DNA from 3 places in the Bacillus sp. URHA0034 genome. Region 3 is predicted to be linked to each of the others. Evidence: riboswitches for the same ligand, from Rfam matches in the RefSeq annotation. Region 3 holds a riboswitch; each other region holds the start of a gene.
What was found. Region 3 has a riboswitch for lysine ahead of ACZ9EE_RS26675 (amino acid permease). Riboswitches for the same ligand answer to the same signal wherever they lie in the genome.
Positions count from the first base shown of each region.

Region 1: linked by a shared signal. The riboswitch ahead of ACZ9EE_RS23290 (aspartate kinase) and the one ahead of ACZ9EE_RS26675 (amino acid permease) in region 3 are both predicted to bind lysine.
Region 2: linked by a shared signal. The riboswitch ahead of dapA (4-hydroxy-tetrahydrodipicolinate synthase) and the one ahead of ACZ9EE_RS26675 (amino acid permease) in region 3 are both predicted to bind lysine.

Region 1 covers NZ_JBWCDK010000002.1:4,442,423-4,444,697, reverse strand. Annotated here, with positions in the region: gene ACZ9EE_RS23290 (aspartate kinase) at 1-1,218, opposite strand, end outside; lysine riboswitch at 1,498-1,675, opposite strand; gene uvrC (excinuclease ABC subunit UvrC) at 1,742-2,275, opposite strand, start outside.
Region 2 covers NZ_JBWCDK010000002.1:5,618,376-5,620,650, forward strand. Annotated here, with positions in the region: gene ACZ9EE_RS29215 (SDR family oxidoreductase) at 1-515, opposite strand, end outside; gene dapA (4-hydroxy-tetrahydrodipicolinate synthase) at 597-1,484, opposite strand; lysine riboswitch at 1,607-1,785, opposite strand; gene ACZ9EE_RS29225 (CAP domain-containing protein) at 1,941-2,275, opposite strand, start outside.
Region 3 covers NZ_JBWCDK010000002.1:5,083,285-5,085,559, reverse strand. Annotated here, with positions in the region: gene ACZ9EE_RS26680 (YitT family protein) at 16-831, opposite strand; lysine riboswitch at 1,038-1,227, shown strand; gene ACZ9EE_RS26675 (amino acid permease) at 1,383-2,275, shown strand, end outside.

The sequences.
Region 1 (2,275 bases), 640 kb from region 3:
TTGTTGTTTGCCTAGCTCGAATGCTGTGTGCAGGGCGTCGACTGCTTTTAACATATTTTTTTCTTCTACTACCGCAGAAACTTTAATTTCGGAAGTGCTGACCATTTTGATTTGAATGTCGTTCTCAGCAAGAACCTTAAACATTTTCGCTGCCACACCTGGATTGGAAATCATTCCTGAACCTACAATGGATACTTTAGCTAATTTATTTTCTGCATCCAACTGTTCATAACCAAGTTCAGTTTTATTATCTTCCAGTACCTTTAGTGTTTCTAATAGGTCATTTGTTTGGATTGAGAATGATAGATTAGCTGTACCGCCTTCAGTTGTGCTTTGAATAATAATATCTACGTTGAGATGATTTTGGGCTAGAGTTGTGAAAATAGTTGACAGACTTGTAATCGAGTTAGTTAAACCCAATACGCTAACTCTTGTAATTTCGTCCTCAAATGCCACTCCGCGTACCACTAAATTCTGTTCCATTGTTGCTTCCTCCTCGATTACTGTTCCTTCTTCTTTCTCCATGCTTGATCTAACAACAAGCTGTACTTTATAATTTTTAGCAAATTCTACTGCTCTCGGATGAAGCACACCTGCACCTAAATTGGCTAACTCGAGCATTTCATCATATGAAACTGATAATAGTTTTCGCGCATCTTTTATATATCTTGGATCGGTCGTAAACACTCCGGTTACATCTGTATAAATATCACACTTATCCGCTTTTAGTGCTGCTGCTAAAGCGACTGCGGTTGTATCTGATCCACCGCGGCCTAACGTTGTAATTTCTCCATCCTCAGTTATTCCCTGGAAGCCCGCAACAATGACAACCTTTCCAGATGAAACCTGAGCTTGAATAGCCTTTGTATCGATTTTCGCAATTCGGGCATTTCCATGTACAGGTTCAGTAACAATTCCTGCCTGCCAGCCTGTAAAGGATACGGCGTCCAGACCTTGTTGTTGTAACGCCATGGAAAGTAATGCAATCGTAACCTGCTCGCCTGTAGACAAAAGCATATCCATTTCACGCTTGCTAGGCTCCTTCGTTATATCCTTTGCCAAGCTTACAAGCTGGTCAGTTGACTTTCCCATCGCAGAAACGACAACAACAACATCATTGCCCCGCTCTTTCTCCTCTTTTACACATGCTGCAACATTTAAAATTCTTTCCACACTTCCAACGGAAGTGCCGCCAAATTTTTGTACAACTAAACCCATCTTTTTCCCCTACTTTCCATTTTGCTGTAACTAGTATGCTAGTAAATTAGAAAAGCGCAAGCGCCTTGGTCAGCCCCGACAAGCATAAGACGAGCCGGCCGAAAGGTTGCTTTTTAACCTTTTGGACGGATTGGCTTATGACCATCGAGGGGCTAGGCGCTGGAGCTAGACAATTCTCAAAGTCAAAAACTTTTATACTTTCGTATAAATTAAAAAAAGCAATGAGAAGGGTATCTCATTGCTTTTTGAACACGAACATAAAAATTCCTGTACAAATAACGTTAAGATAGCTCTCCAAGACATCGTCTTGACAATTCTGGATTTCTTCAATACAGAACCAGCAAAAAAAGGATATGAGTCCCTCTCTACTTCGGCGAACCTTCCCTTTCATGATCCTTCATCGAAGCTCATCCTTCTCAGAACCATTACTATTGAATTTCGCACCTCTACCTTCACTTTAGTACGATAAAGTGACTGATTAAATTTTCACCATTATAGCATGTTAAATTTTATATGACAATAATTATTGACGAAGTTTTTCGATTAATTCCTCTGCGACATTGGTTGGAATACCAAGGGCAGTAAATTCCTCTAGACTGGCTTCCTTCATCTTTTTCACAGAACCAAACTGTTTTAGCAATAATTTCTTACGTTTTTCACCAATTCCTGGAATATCGTCGAGTAATGATTGAAAGGCACTTTTCCCGCGAATTTGCCGGTGAAAGGTAATCGCAAAACGGTGGACTTCATCCTGAATCCGCTGCAGCAAATAAAACTCCTGGCTATTCCTCGCTAACGGCACAATTTGGAGCGGATTTCCATAAAGAAGCTGCGAAGTGCGGTGCTTCTCATCCTTCACAAGACCTGCCAACGGGACATCTAAGCCAAGCTCATTTTCTAGAACATCCCTAACTGCCTCAACATGTCCTTTCCCACCATCGATAATAATTAAATCAGGCAGCGGGAGATTTTCTTTCAGGGCTCTCGAATATCGTCTTCTTGTGACTTCCCGCATCGATTCATAATCATCAGGGCCTTTTACCGATTTAATTTTATA
Region 2 (2,275 bases), 540 kb from region 3:
CGTACTTCAAGCCTTAAGCTTTCGCTGTAGCCTTCTAGTGCATGTTTGGAGGCGCTATAAGCGGATAAACCAGGAAAACCAATTCTTCCGCTGATACTGCTCATATTAATAATTCTGCCTTGTTTTTTAGCTCTCATGATGGGCAGAACGGCATTGGTCATGGCAATTACTCCAAAAAAGTTGGTTTCAAATTGACGCCGATAATCTTCTAATGACAGTTCTTCACTAAAACCGCCGATGGCAACACCAGCGTTGTTCACCAACACATCAATGTGAGAATAGTTTTCAAGGAATACTTTAAACTGACGGATCGAGTCACTTGAAGTAACATCCAAAGATGTAACGTGAATATATCCCTCCACTTGCTTTTCTTTGGCAACTTCGATTAAAGCCTTTGCTTTGTTCGTATCTCTCATTGTTGCAATCACCGTAAAACCCTTCAAGGCCAATTCAATTACGCACAGTAAACCAAAACCGCTCGACGAACCCGTTACAATTGCTGTCTTTCGATCCATTCCGATTCTCCTTTCAAAGAGGACAGATTTGTAGGGGAATTCCACAAAAACAGGCTGCCCTTAAAAGGCAGCCCTTGGGTTTTAACTTACACTTACATGTTTGTCAGCTGGGAGCAGCTTCTCTAATGTTAATTTTTCTTCGTCCGTTAATGGCACCAAAGGCAAGCGTACATCACCAACTCGGATGCCGGTCATATTTAGAGCGGCTTTCACTGGTGTTGGGTTTGGTGCTGCAAATAAGCCCTTCATCAGTGGGAGGAGTTTACGATGTGCAGCTGCAGCTTCCTCAAGCTGTCCATTTTTAAATTTCCTCACCATGTCCTGCATTTCGTTTCCAATAATGTGCGAAGCAACAGAAACTACTCCTGTTCCGCCAATGGATAATACTGGAAGAGTTAACCCATCATCGCCACTATAAAGGGAGAAATGATCAGGCGTCTTACTGATGATTTCTGCCATTGCATCTAAGCTGCCGCTTGCTTCTTTCACAGCTACAATATTGTGAATATTGGAGAGACGAACGACGCTATCGACAGACATGTTAACACCACAGCGTCCAGGGATATTATACAGCATAACCGGTAAAACAGTTGATTCGGCAATCGCTTTAAAATGTTGATAGATTCCTTCTTGTGATGGTTTGTTGTAATAAGGGACAACTAGTAAAATACCATCTACACCGGCTTCAGCAGCAAGCTTCGTTAATTGAATCGAAGCCCTTGTGTTGTTGGAGCCCGTACCCGCTATAACCGGAACCCGGCCGGCTGATTCCTCGACCACTAATTTAAATAAGGCTACTTTTTCTTCTGTTGTTAGAGTAGGAGACTCACCGGTTGTACCGGATACTACTAAGGCTTCTGTGCCATTTTCAATTAAATAGTTTACTAACAGTCTTGCGGCGTTAAAGTCTACATCACCATTCTGATCAAATGGTGTAACCATTGCGGTTAATACTTGGCCAAAATCCATTTTATCTCACCCTTTGTAATTTGATTAATAAATTAGAGGGGTAAGGCCATTCTGATGTCAACGCAAAACAGCAGCAACGAGGGGTCGCTGCTGCTGTAGAAACATCAAAATAAAGTTCCTATGCGTGAGATAGCCCTCCATATAGTTTCCTATATGACAATTCTGTGCTTATTCAACACAGAACCAGCTTCAAGACCAATGAGATCCTATCCGCTTCGGCAAATTCCCCTTTCCACCATTTTCATAGGACCTCATTATCCTCATATAGCGTACTGATGGTCTTTGCGCCTCTATCCTCACTTCAAAAGGTATTGAAGTAAGAAAATATGTAATTATTAGTAATATATCAAATTATTTTGATTTATTCAAGAAAAATAATTTGTCATTTTCTTGAAAGTGGAAGCAGAGGGACGGTTCTCTTGCTTCAAAGAGAGCAAGAGAACCGTCCCCGCGCTTTTATTTTGCATAGAAATTTTCTGTATAGTAGGGTTGCGATTCATTATTAAAGGCGACGCCAACACCTAGATACGTGTATCCTTGACGTAAAATATTTTCCCGATGCCCGAGTGAATTCATTAAGCCTTCATGGGCAAAAATACTGCTAAACTGCCCATATGCCAGGTTTTCTCCGGCTAAATGAAACACGATATGATCTGCAGCCATCCGGTCAAACGGTGATTGGCCCTTGAGATTGGTGTGATCAAAATAATGATTCACGGCCATATCTGTACTATGCTTGCGGGCGGTCGCTTGAACATGTTGATCCCATGTAAGGGTGGGAAGCTGGTGCT
Region 3 (2,275 bases):
GAGGTAAGCCCCTCATTATGATGGGTGTTGTCTGTGAAACAGCCCCATTACTTCAATGGTTTCGGTGATATTGACGAAAGCACATGGGTCCACTTCAACAATTAGATTCTTCACTTCATTCAATTCATAACGAGTAATAACGGTTATTATTATGTTTCGTTTATCATTGGAGTATGCACCAATCCCATCCATAATGGTAAGACCTCTATATAGGTTGGTTAGTAAATGTTCCCGCAACTCTTGACCCTTATCTGTAATGATCATCAACGTTAATTTGGCATGGTCCGTATAAATAGCATCCACTACTTTTCCGGTTAAATAAATAGATACTAATGTATTAAGTGCTGCGTCCCAATTAAATAGAAACCCACTTATCACAATAACAACAGCGTTCATACCCGAAAGTAATACCCCTATTGGAAAATCCTTTTTTCGCGACACGATCATTCCAATAATGTCAAAACCGCCAGTGGAGCCTGATGAACGAAAGACAATCCCTACTCCAAGCCCTGTTAAGATCCCTCCAAAAATGGATGAAAGAATGGAATCCTTCGCAATTGGAAAAACAGGAACTAGGTAAAGGCCTACAGAAATGATAACCACGGAAACGATCGTATTCATGATGAATTTTTTCCCAATCATCTTATAACCAATAATGATGAGTGGTAAATTCAATAAAAAGTTTGCCAAACCCGTATTTAATGGGGTAATCATCCCTAAGATCATCGATATTCCGCTTAATCCGCTGCTTAATACAGCGTGAGGAATTAATAAAAGGTTAAATGCCACCACTACGATGAGGGAACCGGCAATTACTCCAATAATCTGCATGGCAAATCCTCCTGCATCCCAATTTTTTCTTTTTTTTAAATGATACTGATTCTCTAAATCAAAGTAAACTTAATAGTTTTTTTCCAATAGAAAAAATAATCTGTCTATTCTGGATTTAATTGATTTTTAATAACGCATTGACATATTAAAGAGATTAATGATACTTTAGTAGTATATTAATTGAATAGTAAAATCCTCATCAAAACCGGTGAGGTAGAGGTCGCGGTTTTTATTAGTAAAACAGATGAGATGTAGAGACATCCTTGACTCCGTTTGAAAGGAAAAACTGCCGAAGTGTGCTTTGTTCTCTGTAAAAGCATGCTGGGTCTGTTTTCGAATAGGAACAGAACTGTCACGTTTGAACCTACCAAGCAAACGTGTTGAGCTATCTTTCGGAAGGTATGATGCGGGGTATTCACAATGCCATCGATTCTGCTTCGATGGCATTTTTTTATTCCAAAACTCCTTCTCGAACTAGTGAGCGCAGGCTGACCATTCAGGTACTTGTGCAAAGTTAGCAGCACTATATAACAAAGCAAAGGAGTCTTATTATGCAACGGCAAACAGCAAGACCATTAGAAGATATTAACACAGGCAGACATACATCCAAAAAGGATTCAAATGAATTAAAACGAAGCCTAAAATCTCGTCATTTGACGATGATTTCTCTCGGTGGAACAATTGGAACTGGGTTATTCCTTGCGAGCGGTGGTGCGATTCACTCAGCCGGACCTGGTGGAGCCATTGTTTCCTATCTTGTCATTGGAGTTATGGTTTATTTCCTAATGCAAAGCTTAGCGGAAATGGGCGCATACATGCCCGTCGCCGGAAGCTTTAGCACATATGCAACAAAATTTGTTGACCCATCGCTTGGGTTTGCCCTCGGTTGGAATTACTGGTATAACTGGGCGATTACCATTGCAGCAGAATTAGCTGCTGTCACCATGATTATGAAATTTTGGTTCCCTCATACTCCTTCATTTGTCTGGAGCGCTATTTTCTTAATCATTATGTTCCTATTAAACTATCTTTCTGTAAAAGGATTTGGCGAAGCTGAGTATTGGTTCTCTCTAGTTAAAGTAGTTACAGTTATTATTTTTATTATTACAGGTACTTTGATGATTTTCGGTATCATGGGCGATCATGCAATTGGCTTTAAAAACTTTTCAGTCGGTGATGCTCCTTTCCACGGCGGTTTTATGGCAATGCTTGGTATCTTTATGGCGGCAGGTTTCTCTTTCCAAGGGACTGAACTATTAGGAGTTGCCGCGGGCGAAACCGATGATCCTAGTAAATCAATACCACGTGCAGTTAAATCCGTATTTTGGCGTATCCTTTTATTTTATGTTCTGGCAATTTTAGTCATTGGTCTTCTTATTCCGTATACAAATGGGAATTTGGCTAGTGGTGACGTTTCTGTCAGCCCATTTACACTTGTTTTCCA